DNA from 3 places in the Ideonella flava genome. Region 1 is predicted to be linked to each of the others. Evidence: predicted binding sites of a transcription regulator. Region 1 holds the regulator's gene; each other region holds the start of a gene.
The links. Region 1 encodes HrcA, which represses chaperone genes, less so after heat shock. Its sites were predicted from a motif close to TTAGCACTCNNNNNNNNNGAGTGCTAA; they were not measured.

Region 1 (6,613 bases):
CCTGCCGGGTGCGTGCGGAGGCCAGCGCCTGCGAGGCGTCGCGCCAGGCTTCGAAGGCGACCGCCAAAGGCTTGGGGTCGATGCCGGCCTGCTCATCGAGCAGCGCGCGCACCGAGGCCGGGCGGGTCAGGCCCTGCCAGGCATGCTGGCCGTGGATGTCGATCAGGTGATCGGCGACCTCGCGCAGCTGGGCGACGGTGGCTGCGCTGCCGTTGATGAAGCCGCGGCTGCCGCCCTTGGCATCGACGATGCGCCGCAGCAGCAGCGTGTCTTCGCCGGAGTCGAAGCCGGCATCCTCCAGCCAGCTCGCCAGCGACGCGGGCGCGTCGAAGGCGGCGGTGATCTCGGCGCGCGCGGCGCCCTCTCGCACCACGTGGTTCTCGGCCCGGGCGCCGAGCGCCAGCTGCAGCGCATCGATGAGGATGGACTTGCCGGCGCCGGTTTCGCCGGTGAGGACCGAGAAGCCGGCGTCGAACTCGACGTCCAGCGCACGAACGATGACGAAATCCTTGAGGGTGAGGCTCTTCAGCATGGGAGGTGGGAGATCGGATTCAGACCACGCCTTCGTACCAGCGCAGCTTGCGGCGCAGCGTGGCGTAGTAGCTCCAGCCCAGCGGGTGCAGGAAGCGCACCGCCTGTGCGGAGCGGCGCACGCGGACCTGGTCGCCGTGCAGCAGGCTCGCGAGGCGGTGCATGTCGAAGTTGGCGCTGCAGTCGCGCCCGGCGACGATGGTGACCGACACGTCCTGCCCGTCGGGCAGCACGATGGGCCGGTTGGAAAGGGTGTGCGAGGCGATCGGCAGCATCACCCAGCCGGCGATGGCCGGATGCAGGATGGGCCCGCCGGCCGACAAGGCGTAGGCGGTGGACCCGGTGGGCGAAGCGATGATCAGGCCGTCGGCCCGGATGTTGGCGACGAACTCCGGTCCCACATCGATGCGCAGCTCGACCATGCTGGCGGTGTTGCCGCGGCTGACGACCACGTCGTTCAGTGCGAGGCCCTCGAAGATGATCTCGCCGTCGCGCCAGACCTCGCCTTCGATCATGGCGCGGCGCTCTTCCTCGAAGTCGCCCTGCACCATGGGGCCGAGCACCTCGGCCCAGTCGGCGGCGCGGATGTCGGTGATGAAGCCGAGCCGGCCCTGGTTGATGCCCACCATCGGCAGGTTGAACGCGGACAGCTCTCGCGCTATGCCCAGCATGGTGCCGTCGCCACCCACCACGATGGCGATGTCGCAGCGTGCGCCGAGCTCGGCCTGGGTGAAGGCGCCGTGCTCGGCCCAATCGGTGTTCAGCGCGGTTTCGCGTTCGAGCGAAACCTCCAGTCCGTGTCGGATGAGGAAATCGGCCAGTCCCTGCAGCATCGGCCGGATGCCCTGGGCCTGGTACTTCCCGATGAGGGCGGCGTGGCGGAAGCGGGTGGGCATGGCGGGCAAATTACACCACAGGGGCTTTTACGCAAATGCCTTGGCGGGGCCCGGTCCTTACAATGATTTCATGCTCGACGAGCGCTCCCGATCCCTGCTCAAAACCCTGGTGGAACGCTATATCGCGGATGGCCAGCCGGTGGGGTCGCGCACGCTTTCGAAGGCCTCGGGGCTGGAGCTGTCGCCGGCCACCATCCGAAACGTGATGGCCGACCTAGAAGACCTGGGCCTGATCGTCAGCCCCCACACCTCGGCCGGCCGCATCCCCACGGCGCGTGGCTACCGCCTGTTCGTCGACACCATGCTCACCACGCGGGCGTTCGATCTCGAGCATTCCTCGCCGGATTTCGCCGCCGCTCGCGAGCAACTGCACCCGGACCAGCCCCAGCGCGTGATCGCGCAGGCAGCCCAGCTGCTGTCGAACCTGTCGAGCTTCGTCGGCGTGGTCACCGCGCCCAAGAAGCCCAGCGTCTTTCGCCACATCGAGTTCCTCCGCCTGGGCGAGCGCCGGGTGCTCGTGATCCTGGTGGCGCCGGATGGCGATGTCCAGAACCGCGTCATCTTCACCGCCCACGATCCCACCCAGTCGGAACTGGTCGAGGCCAGCAACTACCTCAACGCGCACTACGCCGGCCTGACGATCGAGGAGGTCCGCGAGCGCCTGAAAGGCGAGATCGACGCGCTGCGCGGCGAGATCGCCGGCCTGATGCAGGCCGCGGTGCAGGTCGGCAGCGATGCGGCGGCCGAGACGCAGGACCAGGTCATCGTCAGCGGCGAGCGCAACCTGCTGGGCGTGCAGGATTTCGGCAACGACCTGGGTTCCCTGCGCAAGCTGTTCGACCTTTTCGAGCAGAAGACCCAGCTGATGCGCCTGCTGGACACGTCCAGCCGCGCCGAGGGCGTGCGCATCTTCATAGGCGGCGAGAGCCGGGTGGTCCCTTACGAAGAGTTGTCGGTCGTCTCGGCCCCCTACGAGGTGGACGGCCAGATCGTCGGCACCCTGGGCGTGATCGGCCCGACGCGCATGGCCTACGACCGCATGATCCAGATCGTCGACATCACCTCCAGGCTGGTCGGCAACGCCTTGTCCCAGCGTTGAGTCATCCGCCGCCTAGAATCGCGCTTTCCCCCGGGGGCCGTTAGCTCAGTTGGTCAGAGCAGAGGACTCATAATCCTTTGGTCGTTGGTTCAAGTCCAACACGGCCTACCAACGAAAACTGGATGAATGCGCGTGTGTCCAAGCGCGCAGCGCAGTGACCGCACAGGTCGCATTCCGATCGCTGTCTTGCACGCCCACCTGTTCCTCGGCCGACAGGCCCATGCCCATTTCACTTTCAAAAGCCATTCCATTCTTTCGGATGGCCAAGCCGGCGCATCGAAAAGGACAAGACATTCGAATGCCGATCGGAATCGCGGTGGATCGAATGCTTCTCGGTGAGAGCGTCGAATCGAATGCTCGACATTCAAGGTCACTTCGCTAGACTCCGCGAGTTGCAACTGCTTGATAGGACTCCCATGGCAAACAGCCTGGCTGCAATCAAAAAGCAAATCGCCGCACTCGAGAAGAAGGCGAATGCGCTCATCAAATCCGAAGCTTCGCAAGCGATTGCCAAAGTCAAGGAGATGATCGATCGATATGGATTCACCGCCGAGGATCTCGGATTCGGCGCGAAGCGCGGCAAGAAGGCCGGCGGTGCGCGTCCGGCTCGAAAGACCGGGAAGGCCGCGAAGACCGGCGGGGTGCCCATGTACCGTGATCCGGCTACGGGCAAGACCTGGACGGGTCGCGGCAAGCCGCCGGGATGGATCGCAGGCGCGGCCGACAGGACTGCCTTCCTGATCGATGCAGCAACGGGGTCATCGGTCAACGAAGACAAGCCGGCCAAGACGCCCCGCAAGCCGGCGTCCCGGGGGCGTGGCGGTGCCGCAGCCAAGAAGGCCGCGCGCAAGCCGGCCGGCCGCCCTGCCGCCCGGAAGTCTTCCCGGCGCAGTGCCGACAGTTCGGCTCCCGAGAAGGCGCCCGCAGCGACGAAAGGCTCCGCCACGAAGCGGGCCGCGGCGAAGAAGAGCGCCAAGGCCAAACGTGCTGCAGAGAGCGCCCGAGCGGCCGCAGCCGAAACGGCAGCCGGCGCGGATCAGTCGGCGGGCTGACCAGCGGCACAGGTCGCGCCCGCGCCTGGCGGCTGACTCCACCAATGGCCGGGCGCGATCCACCGCACTGAACGCAGCGTGGCGAGCAGAGTCTCAGCATGGGTCAGTTCGAGTTCGGGCATGCGAGGAGTCTGTCTGCCCCGCCTTCATCCCATGTCACGCCAGCCGGGCGCAGCCGCGCTCGCGGCGGCGTTGGTTCTCGGGCTGGTCGCTTGCGCCGGCGATGTCCCGAAGTCTTCGCCTGAACGCACGCCGGAAAGCATCCAGGCAGACATCCAGGCGTTGATACCCGCGCGGGTGGCACAGCGCGCGGCCTGGGCCGTCGATCTGCAATTGGTCTTCGCCGGCCTGAAGCTCCCCCCGACCACCGAGAACGTGTGCGCCGTCCTGGCCGTCACCGAGCAGGAATCGACCTTCAACGCCGATCCGCCAGTGCCCAACCTGGCCAAGGTCGCACGCGAAGAGCTCCTGCGCCGAGCCGGCGCCCTGGGGGTGCCTGAGCTGGCGGTGAACCTGGCGCTACAGCTGCGATCCCCCGATGGCCGTACCTACGACGAGCGGCTGCGGGAGGTGAAGACCGAGCGAGAGCTCAGCCTGATGTACGAGCAGTTCATCGACGAAGTGCCGCTCGGCCAGCGACTGTTCGCCAACTGGAATCCGGTGCGCACCGGCGGGCCCATGCAGGTCAGCATTGCGTTCGCCGAAGAACACGTGCGGTCCCATCCCTACCCATTTCCAGCCCTGGAGTCGGTCCGCCACGAAGTGTTCACGCGGCGCGGCGGCCTGTACTTCGGCACCGCCCACCTGCTCGGCTACGCGACCACGGCCTACGGCTCCGCCATGATCTACCGCTTCGCGGATTTCAATGCCGGTCGCTATGCCAGCCGCAACGCGGCATTCCAGCAGGCCCTCGCGGTGGCCAGCGGGCGATCGCTGGACCTCGATGGCGACCTGTTCGTCAGCGACGCCGAACCCAGCCAGACCGAGATGGCCGCGCGCAGCCTGGGTCCGGAGCTCGGCATCGATGAGCGCGCGATCCGCCGTGAACTCGAACGCAGCCACGGCGAGGACTTCGACCGCAGTCCGCTCGTGGCCAAGGTGTTCGCGCTGGCCGAAGCCCGCAGTGGTCGGGCCCAGCCCCGCGCGGTATTGCCGCACATCGTCCTGAAGAGTCCGAAGATCACGCGCCGGCTGACCACCGAGTGGTTCGCTCGCCGCGTGGACGAGCGATTCAGGCGTTGCCTCGGGGGCGGAGGTGCCTGAAGCGAGGCCGGGACGCGTGCCGGGCGCTGTCGAGCCGCTGAGGGTCTCCGCGGGGGCGGCCCGGCGCCGCCGTCGATGTGCGATCCGCACGCGTAGCAGCTGCGGCACTGCGGGCTGCGCCAGCGGCCGGAACGATAAGATCCACGGGACAGTGAGTCTTTCGGGATACGCGGCCCGCGTGCCGAAAGCGGCAAAGGATTCTTCGTGAGTCAACAGGAAGGCCAACGTCGAAGACCTCTCATGTCCGGCCTGCTCCTGGCATCGACACTGCTCACTGCGGCTTCACCCGCGCTCGCGTTCGATCAGCCCCTGCAGATCGCCCAGTACGCGCACACCTCGTGGACCGCCCGCGACGGGGCCATGCTGGGCCTCGTCTTTGCAGTCGCACAGACGCCCGACGGCTATCTCTGGATCGCCGGGTCGTTCGGGCTGTTTCGCTTTGACGGCGTTCGGTTCGTGCCCTGGAGCCCGCCCAAGGGCCAATCGCTGGCGGAGCCCTACAGCCTGCTGGTGTCACGCGACGGGACGCTCTGGATCGGCACGTTCAGTGGCCTGGCCAGCTGGAACGGCACCGAGCTCACCCACTATTCGCAGACCGACGGTTCGTTCGTGACGTCCTTGCTCCAGGACCGCGAGGGAACGGTCTGGGCCGGACTGTTCGGTGACCGGGGGCGGCTGTGCGCCGTTCGCGCAGGACAGGCGGAGTGTTTCAAGCCGGAAGGGGGTTTCGGCACCTTCGTCTGGAGCCTGGGCGAGGACAGCTCCGGGAACCTGTGGGCAGGCGCGGATTCAGGCATCTGGCGTTGGAAGCCCGGAACGCCCCAGCGGTTCCAGGTGCCCGGCAAGCGGGTGGGCGACATGAGCACGACGGTCGACGGAAAGATCCTGATCGGCATCCGGGGCGGGGGGCTCAAGCAGTGGGTGGGCGACCAGCTCGTGCCCTATCCGATCCGGCGGGCCGCCAAGCCTGAGGAATGGATCCCCGACGGCGATGTCAAGTCGAACAAGTTGCTGCGCGACCGGGACGGCGGCCTGTGGATCGGAACCGATGGCCTCGGCCTCATCCACGTGAAAGACGGCAAGGCGGATTCGTTCACGCGGGCGGACGGCCTCTCGGGCAACATCGCCTGCAGCCTGTTCGAAGATCGCGAGGGCAACATCTGGTTCGGCAGCGAGAAGGGCCTGGACCGCTTTCGCAAGCTGCCGATCACCACCCTGTCGAGGCAACAGGGCCTGCCCGACGAAGGCACGAAGTCGGTGCTGGCCACCACCGATGGCAGCGTCTGGGTGGCGACGAACGATGGACTGGCCCGTTGGAAGGGCGAGCGAACGGTCGTCTACAAGGAGCGCGACGGGCTGCCGGATTCGAGGGTGCAATCCCTGTACCAGGACGCCGAAGGTCGGCTCTGGGCGAACACGGCCCGAGGCCTGACCTACTTCGCCAACGACAGGTTCGTCGCGGTCCAAGGGTCGCCCAGCAACGAGGTCTACTCGATGACGGGGGACGCGGCGGGCAACCTCTGGCTGTCGGGCAAGGAGGGCCTCGCACGACTGAACCGGGGCCGCTTCGTCGAGAACATCCCTTGGGCTGCCCTCGGTCGCCGGCAGCAAGCCAAGGTCATCATTGCCGACCGGGGCGGGGTGTGGCTGTCCTTCTGGATGGACGGCGGGGTGCTCTATTTCAAGGATGGGAAGGTCGAGGCTTCCTACTCGCCCGCCCAGGGGCTGGGGGCAGGCCACGTCGCCGGTCTGCGCCTCGACGCCGTCGGGGC
Region 2 (6,613 bases), on a different contig from region 1:
TCACGCGCCAGCTGGCCACCATGATGAAGGCTGGCGTGCCCCTGCTGCAGGCCTTCGACATCGTGGGTCGCGGCAGCCCCAATCCCCGCCTGACGCGGCTGCTGATGGACATCCGGTCGGACGTCGAGACCGGTACCAACCTGTCCTCGGCCTTCCGTCGTCATCCGCAGTATTTCGACGCGCTCTATTGCAACCTGGTCGAGGCAGGTGAGGCGGGCGGCATTCTGGAAGAACTGCTGACGCGCCTGGCGCTCTACCAGGAAAAGACACTCGCCATCAAGCAGAAGGTGAAGTCGGCCCTGATCTACCCGATCTCGGTGCTGGTCGTCGCCTTCGTGGTGGTCACGGTGATCATGATCTTCGTGATCCCGGCCTTCAAGGACGTCTTCAAGTCCTTCGGCGCCGAGTTGCCCGCGCCCACCCTGATCGTGATGTCGATGAGCGACGCCTTCGTCAAATGGTGGTGGCTGATCTTCGGCGTCATCTTCGGCGGCGGCTACGTCTTCATGCAAACCTGGAAGCGTTCCGAGAAGATGCAGTTCGCGATGGATCGCTTCCTCTTGCGCCTGCCCATCTTCGGTGACCTGATTCGCAAGGCCATCATCGCCCGCTGGACGCGCACGCTGGCCACGATGTTCGCCGCGGGCGTCCCGCTGGTCGAGGCGCTCGACTCGGTCGGCGGCACTGCAGGCAACTCGGTGTATGCGCACGCCACGCAGCAGATACAGCGTGACGTGGCCACCGGCACGGCGCTGACCACGTCGATGACGCAGACTGGCGTGTTCCCGAACATGGTGCTGCAGATGGCCGCCATCGGCGAAGAATCCGGCGCGCTGGACGACATGCTCGCCCGCGCGGCCGACTTCTACGAGGAAGAGGTCGACGAGATGGTCAAGGGCCTGTCGACCCTGCTCGAGCCCATCATCATCGTCTTCCTGGGGGGCCTGATCGGCGGCATCGTGGTGTCGATGTACCTGCCGATCTTCAAGCTCGGCCAGGTGGTCTGACGTGCTGGGGGCGGATGCGCTGAGCCTGTGGCTCGCTCCGCCGGTGCTGGGCCTGCTCGGCCTGTGCATCGGCAGTTTCCTCAATGTCGTCGTCCACCGGCTTCCTCGCATGATGGAGCGCGAGTGGCTCGACGAGATCGCCGGGCACCTCAAGGACGGAGAGGCATTCAGGAGCCTCTTTCGCGAGCCGCCTGCGAAAGAGCTTGCCGTCGCGGGCGACATCCTGGCCGCTCGCCTGGAGGCGCTTCCTGCCTACAACCTGTGGCGGCCGGGCTCAGCCTGCCCGAAATGCGGGCACCAGATCCGGTGGTACGAAAACCTGCCGGTCGTGGGCTGGCTGGGCCTGCGCGGACGCTGCTCGGCGTGCAAGACGCCGATTTCGTGGCGATATCCCGCGATGGAACTGCTCACGGGCGTGCTGTTCGCCGCGGCGGGCTGGCGTTTTGGTACGCAGCCGGCCACCTTGATGTGGTGCGCGGTGATCGCGACCTTGCTGGCCCTGGCGGCGATCGACTGGGACACGACCCTGCTGCCCGAGTCGATCACCCTGCCGCTGATCGGAGGAGGCCTCGCGGCGTCGGCCCTGGGCTGGACGACGGTGTCACTCCCCAGCGCCGTCGGGGGCGCTCTCGTGGGCTACTTGTCCTTGTGGTCGATCTACTGGCTTTTCAAGCTGGCCACCGGCAAGGAGGGCATGGGCTACGGCGATTTCAAGCTGCTGTGCGGACTCGGAGCCTGGCTGGGACTGCCCGCGATCCTGCCGATCATCCTCATGTCTTCGGTCGTCGGCTCGGTGATCGGCCTGTGGCTGAAGTTTTCCGGCGCCCTCCGGCAAGGCGTGTACGTGCCTTTCGGCCCCTTCCTGGCGGGAGGCGGCCTGATCGTGATCCTGGTGGGCAGCGCGCCCATCAACCGCTGGCTGGGTTGGTAGCCGGTGAATAGCGCGGCCCCGCTGCACGCCGGACTGACTGGCGGCATCGGCAGCGGCAAGAGCACGGTGGCCGCCGCGCTCGCCCGCCTCGGGGCCCTGATCGTCGACACGGATGCGATAGCCCGCGAGCTGACTGCGCCCGGCGGCGCGGCGCTCCCGCCGATCGCCGAGGCATTCGGCCGCCAGATGATCGACAGCTCGGGAGCGCTGGACCGTTCGCGCATGCGGGCCGAAGTGTTCGCCCAGGCCCCCAAGCGGCAGCGCCTCGAAGCCATCCTCCACCCACTGATCGGCCAGGAGGCGCAGACGCGTGCGGCCGCGGCGGGCGCCGGCCAGCCGGTCGTGTTCGACGTGCCCCTGCTGACCGAATCCGCGCACTGGCGCCAGAGGGTGGACCGCATCCTCGTCGTCGACTGCGATGAGGCCCTGCAGGTCGAACGGGTGATGCAGCGCTCCGGCTGGCCGGCGGACGAGGTGCGAAGAGTCATCGCCCAGCAGGCGTCTCGCCCTGCTCGCCGGCGGATAGCCGACGCGGTGATCCACAACGGCGCCGGCATGACACTCGCCGGCCTCGAGGCCATGGTCGCGCGCCTGTGGCAACGCTGGTGGCCATGAGGGGGTGCCGCAGGCGCTGAGGCGGCGCCGGCAAGTGCTGTGAAACAATCAACGCTTTCCCGGGTCTTGTGCCCGGGCAGGTTGCGCAAGGACGACAGCACTTGGTTCTCTACGAATACCCCTTCAACGAAGGCATTCGAACGATGCTTCGGCTGGAGCACCTGTTCGCCCGGCTGCACGCCCTCCTGCCACGCGATTCGGCCGTCGACCACCACTTTGCGCTGGTCACGCTGTTCGAGATCATGGACGTCGCCTCGCGAGCCGATCTCAAGTCGGATCTGCTGAAGGAACTGGAACGCCACCGCGCCCAGTTGCAGGCCTTCAGAGGCAACCCCAGCGTCTCGGAGGCCGCGCTCGACGAGATCACCGGCCGCATCGACCACGCGCACGCCAGCCTGAACCACCTCGCCGGCAAGGCGGGGCACACGCTGACCTCCAACGAGTGGCTGATGAGCATCCGCAGCCGCATCAGCATCCCCGGCGGCACGTGTTCGTTCGACCTGCCCGCCTACTATGCCTGGCAGCAATTGGCGCCGGAGCAGCGGCGCAGCGACCTGACCCACTGGGTCGACACCCTCGTGCCGCTGGCCGAGGCGCTGCTGCTGCTGCTGAACCTGTTGCGCGATGCCGGCGTGCCGCACCGCGTCGTGGCGCAAGCGGGCCAGTACCAGCAAAGCCTGCCCGCCGGGCGCACCTACCACCTGCTGCGCCTGCGCATCGACGAGTCGCTCGGGCTCGTGCCCGAGATCAGCGGCCATCGCCTGATGGTGTCGGTGCGGCTGATGCGCGCCGATGCCGAAGGCCGACTGAAGCCCTTCCACGGCGACGCCACCTTCGACCTGTCCCTCTGCGTCTGAAAGTCGCCCCGATGGCCGCGCCTACGCCACCCGAGCCGCCTGTTCCCCCTCGCAGGCCCCGCCTGGTGCCCTGCCCCACTTGCCGCCGGCCGGCCCTGTTTTCGCCCGAGAACGCCTTTCGGCCGTTCTGCAGCGCCCGCTGCCAGGGGCAGGATTTCGGCGCCTGGGCCAGCGAGGACTACCGCGTCGGCTCGCCCCCTCCCTCCGACGACCAGGAGTGAGGGCATCCGTCGACAGGGCGGGTCTTGAATCCGCGTCGACGGTCCCTATAATCCTGCTAGCACTCGATCCGCTGGAGTGCTAATAGCCAGCGGCAGAGACGCGTTCCGGTGGTCCGCTTCGGCGGACTGCCTCATGTGAATGAGCGCCAACTTCATTGGTGACTCGCACCCTCACTGATTGCCAATGCCTCAAGGAGATGCAATGAAGCTTCGTCCGTTGCACGATCGCGTGATCGTCAAGCGCCTGGAAAATGAAACCAAGACCGCCTCGGGCATCGTGATCCCCGACAACGCCGCCGAGAAGCCCGACCAGGGCGAAGTGCTGGCCGTCGGCCCCGGCAAGCGCAACGACAAGGGCGACTTCGTGGCCCTGAACATCAAGGTCGGCGACCGCGTGCTGTTCGGCAAGTACTCCGGCCAGACCGTCAAGGTCGATGGCGAGGAACTGCTGGTCATGAAGGAAGACGACCTGTTCGCTGTCGTCGAGAAGTAAATAGCCCGAGGGCGATTTACTTCCGTCGAAGGCTAACCTGGCTGCGCCAGGTTAAGGCCCGAAGGGCCGGCCGAAGACAAAAGTGACTCGCCACGCGCAGAACCTTTTGAACTGAATTCGGAGAATCAAACATGGCAGCAAAAGACGTCATCTTCGGCGCCGACGCGCGTCACCGCATGGTCGAAGGCGTGAACATCCTGGCCAACGCGGTCAAGGTCACGCTGGGCCCCAAGGGCCGCAACGTCGTGCTCGAGCGCTCGTTCGGCGCGCCCACCGTCACCAAGGACGGTGTGTCGGTCGCCAAGGAAATCGAGCTCAAGGACAAGCTCCAGAACATGGGCGCGCAGATGGTCAAGGAAGTCGCTTCCAAGACCAGCGACAACGCCGGTGACGGCACCACCACCGCCACCGTGCTGGCCCAGGCCATCGTGCGCGAAGGCATGAAGTACGTGGCCGCCGGCATGAACCCGATGGACCTCAAGCGCGGCATCGACAAGGCCGTCCTGAGCCTGACGGAAGAGCTGAAGAAGGCCTCCAAGCCGACGACCACCAGCAAGGAAATCGCCCAGGTCGGCACGATCTCCGCGAACTCCGACGAATCGATCGGCAAGATCATCGCCGACGCGATGGACAAGGTCGGCAAGGAAGGCGTCATCACCGTCGAAGACGGCAAGAGCCTGAACAACGAGCTGGACGTCGTCGAAGGCATGCAGTTCGACCGCGGCTACCTGTCGCCCTACTTCATCAACAACCCCGAAAAGCAGTCGGCGATCCTCGAGAACCCGTTCGTGCTGCTGTTCGACAAGAAGATCAGCAACATCCGCGACCTGCTGCCGACGCTCGAAGCCGTCGCCAAGGCCGGCCGTCCGCTGCTGATCATCGCTGAAGAAGTCGAAGGCGAAGCGCTGGCGACCCTGGTGGTCAACACCATCCGCGGCATCCTGAAGGTCTGCGCCGTCAAGGCCCCGGGCTTCGGCGACCGCCGCAAGGCCATGCTGGAAGACATCGCCATCCTGACCGGCGGCAAGGTCATCGCCGAAGAGATCGGCCTGTCGCTCGAGAAGGTCACGCTGGCCGACCTGGGCCAGGCCAAGCGCATCGAAGTGGGCAAGGAAAACACCACCCTGATCGACGGCGCCGGCGCTGCCGCGGACATCGAAGCCCGCGTCAAGCAGATCCGCGTCCAGATCGAGGAAGCCACCAGCGACTACGACCGCGAGAAGCTGCAAGAGCGCGTGGCCAAGCTGGCCGGCGGCGTGGCCGTCATCAAGGTCGGTGCCGCCACCGAAGTCGAGATGAAGGAGAAGAAGGCCCGTGTCGAAGACGCGCTGCACGCCACCCGTGCCGCCGTCGAGGAAGGCATCGTGGCCGGCGGTGGCGTCGCGCTGCTGCGCGCCCGCCAGTCCGCTGGTGAGATCAAGGGCGACAACGCCGACCAGGACGCCGGCGTCAAGCTGGTCCTGAAGGCCATCGAAGCCCCGCTGCGCGAGATCGTCTACAACGCCGGTGGCGAAGCCTCCGTCGTCGTGAACGCCGTGCTGGCCGGCAAGGGCAACTACGGCTTCAATGCCGCCAACGACACCTACGGCGACATGATCGAGATGGGCATCCTGGACCCGACCAAGGTGACTCGTACCGCGCTGCAGAACGCCGCGTCCGTCGCGTCGCTGATGCTGACCACCGAAGCCATGGTCGCCGAAGCCCCGAAGGACGACGCCCCGGCCGGCGGCATGCCTGGTGGCATGGGCGGCATGGGCGGCATGGGCATGGACATGTAAGTTCACGCCCGGGCAAGCCCCTCGCTCCACGAAAGGCCACCTCCGGGTGGCCTTTTTTCTTGGCGCCGGTCGCGGTGGGGCTTCCAGGACGCGGGCCAGCTCGCCCGCGCCTACCAGCCGCAGTTCGGCGAAAGGCCGAGCAAGACGCGCACGCGCCCGGCCTGACGAGCCGCTGCAGCCGGCGACAATCCGCGCCCATGCGATGGCGTGACCTCCTGCTGGCCCTGGGCTGCGCGGCCTCGACGATGTGTGCGAACGCGCAAGCGGCCCCTGCCGAGGCGGCTGCCGCGCCATCGCGGCCCCGGATCGGCCTGGTCCTTTCGGGTGGGGGCGCCCGCGGCCTGGCCCACATCGGCGTGCTGAAGGTGCTCGAGCGCGAGCACGTTCCCATCGACGTGATCGCCGGCACCTCGATGGGCGCCATCGTCGGCGGCCTCTACGCCAGCGGCATGAAGGCCGACGACATCGAGCAGGAGCTCAAGCGCGTCGACTGGGTCCGCCTGTTCGAGACACGGGTGGCGCGCCAACAGCTCTCGCAACGCCGCAAGGAAGAGGACTTCGAGATCGCCTCGGCGATCGAGCTGGGGCTCACCGAGGACGGCGAGTTCCGCGCGCCGCAGGGCGCCGTGTCGAGCCGGGGCCTGGAGACGCTGCTGCGCCGCTTCACGCTGCCGGTGCGGTCGGTGCAGCGCTTCGACCAGCTCCCCATTC
Region 3 (6,613 bases), on a different contig from region 1:
CGCGGCGGGCGGCTCGGGCACCAGGGTGATCCGGGGGTTGTAATCGGCCGCGGTGTCGAGCACAGCCTCCAGGGCGGCTGCGTCCACGATCCAGGCCAGGGCCGGCAGCTTCTCCTTCCAGGCGGAGAAGTCGAGCCGCGCGCCAGGGGAGTCGCCCGCAACCTGCATGTCGTGCACCGCCGTGCGGGCATCGGCTGGCAGCGTTTCCCAGGCTTTCAGCCCGGTCAGGAGGGCGACGGAGCTCGGGTTCAGCGCGTAGGCCCGGACATCGGGCACCGCGGTGGCCGCACGCTGCGGCCGGGTCTGCAGCGCCACGCGCAGGCCCTGGCGGGCCAGCGTCAGGGCCAGGGCACGGCTCACGATGCCCGAGCCGAGGATGCGCACGTCGTAGGCGGTCATGTAGCGGCGGATTGTAGGCAGCCCGCCTAAAATAGCGGGTTCGGCGCACTGCAAGCCCACCCCTATCCCCTGTTCGGGGTCGAGTTCGGGGTCGACAGGGGTGCGCCCTCTCACCACCCCCGGAAGCCCCCATGAGCCTCAAGTGCGGCATCGTCGGCCTGCCCAACGTCGGCAAGTCCACCCTGTTCAATGCCCTGACCAAGGCCGGCATCGCCGCCGAGAACTACCCGTTCTGCACCATCGAGCCGAACGTCGGCGTGGTGGAGCTGCCCGATGCCCGCCTGCAGGCGCTGGCCGGGATCGTGGAGCCCGAGCGCGTCGTGCCGGCGATCGTCGAGTTCGTCGACATAGCGGGCCTGGTGGCCGGCGCCAGCAAGGGCGAGGGCCTGGGCAACCAGTTCCTCTCGCACATCCGCGAGACCGACGCCATCGTCAACGTCGTGCGCTGCTTCGACGACGAGAACGTGATCCACGTGGCCGGCAAGGTGGACCCGATCGCCGACATCGAGGTCATCCAGACGGAGCTGTGCCTGGCCGACCTGGCCACGGTCGAGAAGAGCCTGCAGCGCTACAGCAAGGTGGCCAAGGCGGGCGGCGACAAGGAGGCCCAGCGACTGGTGGACGTGCTGAAGAAGTGCGAGGCCGCGCTGAACGAGGCCAGGCCGGTGCGATCCATCGCCTTCAGCAAGGAAGAGCAGGTGGTTCTCAAGCCGCTGTGCCTGATCACCGCCAAGCCGGCGATGTTCGTGGGGAACGTGTCCGAGTCCGGCTTCGAGAACAACCCCTACCTCGACCGCCTGCGCGACTACGCGGCCAGGCAGAACGCTCCCGTCGTGGCCATCTGCGCCAAGACCGAGAGCGAGCTGGCGGACATGAGCGACGAGGACAAGTCGATGTTCCTGGCCGAGATGGGCCAGGACGAACCGGGCCTGAACCGCCTGATCCGCGCCGCCTTCAAGCTGCTGGGCCTGCAGACCTACTTCACGGCGGGCGTGAAGGAAGTGCGCGCCTGGACGATCCACGTCGGAGACACAGCGCCCCAGGCTGCCGCCGTGATCCACACCGACTTCGAGCGCGGCTTCATCCGCGCCCAAACCATCGCCTACGACGATTTCATCCAGTACGGCGGCGAGCAGGGCGCCAAGGATGCCGGCAAGATGCGGGCGGAAGGCAAGGAGTACGTCGTCAAGGATGGCGACGTGCTGCACTTCCTGTTCAACGTCTGAGCGGTGTCCGGCAGCTTGCCCGGCGGGCGCCGCCGGGAGCTGCCGACATGACCCGACCTGCCACCCGAACCGAGCGAGATTCGTTCGGCGACATCGAAGTCCCCGCCGAAGCGCTCTGGGGCGCGCAGACCCAGCGCTCGCTGGAACACTTCCGCATCTCGTCGGAGCGGATGCCCGAGGCGCTGCTGACCGCGCTGGCCCGCATCAAGCGAGCCGCGGCAGAGGTCAACGCCGAGCTGGGCCTGCTGGACAGTGGACTGGCCCGCGGGATTGTCCTGGCGGCCGACGAAGTCCTCGCCGGGCGTCACCCCGGGGCCTTCCCGCTGTCCGTCTGGCAGACCGGCTCCGGCACCCAGACCAACATGAACATGAACGAGGTGCTGGCCAACCGCGCCTCGGAGCTGCTGGGCGGCGAGCGCGGCGAGGGCCGGCGCGTGCATCCCAACGACCACGTCAACCGCGGCCAGTCGTCCAACGACGTCTTCCCCACCGCCATGCACGTGGCCGCCGCCGTGGCGATCGCGCACGACCTGCTGCCGCCGCTGAAGGCGCTGCGCGACACTCTGGCCGCCAAGTCCGAGGCCTTCGCCTCTATCGTCAAGATCGGCCGGACCCATCTGCAGGACGCGACCCCGCTGACCCTGGGCCAGGAGATGTCGGGCTGGGTGGCCCAGCTGGATCTCGCGCAGCGGGCGATCGAGCTGAACCTCGCGGGCCTGCACGAGCTAGCGATCGGCGGCACCGCCGTCGGCACCGGGCTGAACACCGATCCGCGCTTCGGCGATCGCGTGGCGCAGCGGCTGGCGGCCGACACCGGGCTGCCCTTCCGTGTCGCCCCCAACCGGTTCGCGGCCCTGGCCGGTCATGAGCCGATGGTTGCAGCGCACGGCGCGCTCAAGGCCCTGGCGACGGCCCTCACCAAGATCGCCAACGACGTCCGCTGGCTGGCCTCGGGACCGCGCAGCGGCCTGGGCGAGCTGCGCATCCCGGAGAACGAGCCGGGCAGCTCCATCATGCCCGGCAAGGTCAACCCGACGCAGTGCGAGGCGCTGACCATGGCCTGCTGCCAGGTGATGGGCAACGACGTGGCCCTGGGAATAGGCGCCGCCAGCGGCAACTTCGAGCTGAATGTCTACAAGCCGCTGATCGCCCACGCCTTCCTGCAGAGCGTGCGGCTGCTGGCCGACGGCATGGCCAGCTTCGACGCCCACTGCGCGCGAGGCATGGAGCCGGACGAGGCGCGCATCGGGGAGCTGCTGGAGCGCTCGCTGATGCTGGTGACCGCGTTGAACCCGCACATCGGCTACGACCGCGCCGCCGCCATCGCCAAGCATGCGCATGCGAATGGCCTGTCGCTGCGCGAGGCCGCGCTGGCCGTGGGCGGCCTGACGGGCGAGGAGTTCGACGCCTGGGTGCGTCCGGAAAAGATGGTCTAGGCGAGCGGCGCGCCGGCATGGCCTGCGAAGCGGAATCCCAGCTGCATCTCGACCAGCGGCACCGGGTAGGTCGTCTGGCAGCGCCAGCCTCGCCAGGCCAGCCCTGACAGGCCGGCGCGCCGCAGCACCGCCGTCAGGACGCTGGCGTGGTCGCCGATGCCGGCCAGAGGCGGGAGCGCTGCCCCGGCCGCCAGCTGCTCTATCGGTGCGCTGAGGTTCAGGCGGCGGTAGTGCGGCACGCCAGGCACCGGCGGCGTCAGCAGCGCGCCCGTCGGCCCCGGCAGGTAGAAGCCGACCTGAGGCAAAGCATCCGGCCACACCCCGTCGGCGAGGTAGATCTCGCGCACCAGACGCTGGCAGGGCGTGTTCAGCATGTAGTTGCGCACCACGGTGCTCGGCTGGGCGGGATGCAGGGGCTCGATGGCGCTGTAGCGCATGGCGGTCGTCAGCCGGGCCGGCAGCGGATCCGACCCCTGCGGGCCGAGCAGGAAAGTGCAGCTGCTGCCTTCGCGCTCCACCTCCAGTGCGGGCAGCGGCAGGCTGGAGCCTTCGGCGATGAAGTAGCGGCGGGCGTCCTCGGCATCGCTCGCTCCGGGCGTGCCGCCGTCGACCGGCCGAACGGCCAGGGGGTCGGGAGGCGCGCCGGACGCTTCGGGCTTGGCGTGCAGGCTGAGCAGGGGCAGCGGCGTGCCGGGGGTGATGCGCCGCAGGCCGATCCGCCGGTGCACCTCCACGGCATCCACCCGCTCGCCATCGGGCGACGGGAACAGGAAGATGGCCGTCGACAAGGTCTCGCAGTAGTGACCGAAGAGAAAGGAGACGGCCTTGAAGGACGCCTGCCGGGCCATCTGTTCCCTTCGCTCGCGGATGGACGAGAGCTCTTCGCCCAGACGGGCATCGAGGGCCTGGCGGCCGCCAGGCAAGGCGTCCAGCAGGGCTGCGAAGGCCTCGACTGCGCGCTCGAAAACCGGCAGGCGCTCGGCCGCCTCGGGCACCTGGCGACTGCGCTCCAGCAGGATGCGCAGGCCGGTGGGGGAAGGCAGGAGGTGGAGGAACTGGGAATCCGACTCGGCCTTGACCGCCTGCACCAGGCGGCTCGCCAGGCTCTTGTCCAGCCCGATGCGGCGCATCAGACGAACCGGCCGCGGCGGTTGGCCGGCCAGCGTGTCCAGCAGGGGGATGAGCGACTCCCGCAGTGCCACCGCCACCGACGCCTCGGGCGGCTCGCCGGCCGTTTCGGGAGCTGGGAGGGTGAGGTCAGTCAGCAGTTCGGTGACGGAAGGCACGGTTGCAGGCGACGGCAATGGGAGGCTGCGCGGAGTATCGGCGATGCAGGACGTCGCCTCGAAGGGGCTTGACCCGGCACGAGAGGCATCTTTTCTTTCCCGCAGAGCACAAATCGTGCGCAGCTCATAGTCGTGACATTTTTCACGCTTGGAGGCAAGAACAACGCCGCAAAGATTCTTCTGCAGAATCGACCGTATCGCCTGCCGGGGCAGGTCGCCTTTTTCCAGATGCAGACCTGGACTTGAGAACCGGGCCCGGAACCACCACTTAGCACTCGCGGACAAGGAGTGCTAATATTTGCGGAACCGGGCAGCCGCCTGGTGAGTCACATCCTTCGATGAACCACACCACCGCCTCCACCTCCCTGGCCCTGCGCGACCCGTGGGCGCTGGTCCCGCCGGTCGGCAACCTCGACGCGTACATCTCGGCCGTCAACCGCATTCCGCTGCTCACGCCGGAAGAGGAGTCGAGCTTCGCCACGCGCCTGCGCGAGACGGGCGACCTCGAGGCCGCCGGCCGCCTGGTGCTCTCGCACCTGCGCCTGGTCGTCTCGGTCTCTCGCCAATACCTGGGCTACGGCTTGCCGCACGGCGACCTGATCCAGGAGGGCAACGTCGGCCTGATGAAGGCCGTCAAGCGATTCGACCCAGCGCAAGGCGTGCGCCTGGTGAGCTACGCGCTTCACTGGATCAAGGCCGAGATCCACGAGTACATCCTGCGCAACTGGCGCATGGTCAAGGTGGCCACCACCAAGGCCCAGCGCAAGCTGTTCTTCAACCTGCGGTCGATGAAGCAGGGCCTGAAGAACCAGGCCGTCGAGGGCGAGACCTTCCGCAGCGCCCTGACGCCGGCGGAGATCGACGTGGTGGCTCGCGAGCTCAACGTCAAGCCGTCCGAGGTCGTCGAGATGGAAACGCGGATGGCCGGCGGCGACGTCGCCCTGGAGCCGCAGACGGACGACAGCGGCGAGGAGACCTTCGCGCCCATCACCTACCTCGCCGACGAGAACCACGAGCCCACCCGGGTGCTCGAGGCCCGTGGCCGCGACCAGATGTCCAGCGACGGGATCGCCAGCGCGCTGGACCAGCTCGATGCCCGCAGCCGCCGCATCGTCGAAGAACGCTGGCTCAAGGTGAACGACGATTCCACGGGTGGCATGACGCTGCACCAGCTGGCGGCCGAATACGGCGTCAGTGCCGAGCGCATCCGCCAGATCGAGGTCGCCGCGCTGAAGAAGATGCGCAAGGCGCTGGAAGCGACGGCCTGACCGGGTCCGCACGCAACGACACTGCAACGGCCCTTCGGGGCCGTTTTCCGTTGCCGCCTCAGGCGCCTTCCAGCAGCGCCTTCACGTCCTGGGCGAGGGCCTCGGCACCGGCGCCGTAGCGCTCCGCCAGCCGCACGCGCCCCTGGGGATCGAAGACATAGGAGTTGGCGGTGTGGTCCATGGTGTAGCTGCCGTCGGCCTTGCCGGGCACCTTGGCGAAGAACACCTTGAACTCGCGCGCCACGTCCTTCGTCTGGTCCACGCTGCCACGCAGCGCCACGAATCCGGGCCCGAAGCTGTTCACATAAGCCTTGAGCACGGGCGCCGTGTCGCGCTCCGGGTCGACGGTGACGAAGACGCCGACGACCTTGTCGCCTTGCTCTCCCAGCTTCTTCTTCACCGCGGCGATTTCGGCCAGCGTCGTCGGGCAGACGTCGGGGCACTGGGTGTAGCCGAAAAAGACGACGGCCACCTTGCCCTTGAAGTCCGCCAATGTGCGCGGCTGGCCGTCGGCATCGGTGAGGTTGAGCTGGCGCGCATAGTCGGCGCCGGTGATGTCTATGCCCTGGAAGGCGACGGGCGTCTTCTGGCAGCCGGCCAATCCGGCCAGCGCCAGGCCGGCGAAACTCATGGCAGCGAGGCGGCGAAGGAAGGGAGTCGTCATGGGTGGGTGCGCTTTCGGGGTCAGGCCAGCAGCGGGCTCAGGTAGTGGTCGACCAGCAGCGCCGCGAACAGCAGCGACAGGTGAAGGATCGAGAAACGGAAGGCCTGGCGGGCCAGGGTGTCCGAATAGTCGCGCCAGAGGCGGAATCCATACAGGATGAACGCCGCGCCCAGCATGATCGCCGCGGCCAGGTAGATCCACCCGCTCATGCCGTACACGAAGGGCAGCATCGTGCCGGCGAACAGCACGATGGTGTAGAGAAAGACGTGCAGTCGCGTGAACTCCGCGCCGTGCGTCACCGGCAGCATCGGCAGGCCCGCGCGGGCGTAGTCCT

Region 2: the regulator HrcA is predicted to act here: its motif matches at 3,688-3,714, upstream of groES (co-chaperone GroES).
Region 3: the regulator HrcA is predicted to act here: its motif matches at 4,616-4,642, upstream of rpoH (RNA polymerase sigma factor RpoH).

Annotation. Positions count from the first base shown of each region.
Region 1 covers NZ_JBPZHD010000014.1:135,593-142,205, forward strand. The annotation lists gene recN (DNA repair protein RecN) at 1-532, opposite strand, end outside; gene ACS5PM_RS27425 (NAD kinase) at 552-1,427, opposite strand; gene hrcA (heat-inducible transcriptional repressor HrcA) at 1,498-2,526, shown strand; tRNA gene ACS5PM_RS27435 (tRNA-Ile) at 2,561-2,637, shown strand; gene ACS5PM_RS27440 (H-NS histone family protein) at 2,943-3,578, shown strand; gene ACS5PM_RS27445 (DUF1615 domain-containing protein) at 3,732-4,841, shown strand; gene ACS5PM_RS27450 (ligand-binding sensor domain-containing protein) at 5,082-6,613, shown strand, end outside.
Region 2 covers NZ_JBPZHD010000007.1:15,118-21,730, reverse strand. The annotation lists gene ACS5PM_RS15940 (type II secretion system F family protein) at 1-1,007, shown strand, start outside; gene ACS5PM_RS15935 (prepilin peptidase) at 1,012-1,938, shown strand; gene coaE (dephospho-CoA kinase) at 1,942-2,553, shown strand; gene zapD (cell division protein ZapD) at 2,655-3,410, shown strand; gene ACS5PM_RS15920 (DNA gyrase inhibitor YacG) at 3,476-3,631, shown strand; gene groES (co-chaperone GroES) at 3,834-4,124, shown strand; gene groL (chaperonin GroEL) at 4,256-5,902, shown strand; gene ACS5PM_RS15905 (patatin-like phospholipase family protein) at 6,100-6,613, shown strand, end outside.
Region 3 covers NZ_JBPZHD010000007.1:121,887-128,499, reverse strand. The annotation lists gene ACS5PM_RS16480 (FAD-dependent monooxygenase) at 1-399, opposite strand, end outside; gene ychF (redox-regulated ATPase YchF) at 531-1,625, shown strand; gene fumC (class II fumarate hydratase) at 1,673-3,061, shown strand; gene ACS5PM_RS16465 (hypothetical protein) at 3,058-4,347, opposite strand; gene rpoH (RNA polymerase sigma factor RpoH) at 4,686-5,615, shown strand; gene ACS5PM_RS16455 (SCO family protein) at 5,674-6,279, opposite strand; gene cyoE (heme o synthase) at 6,300-6,613, opposite strand, start outside.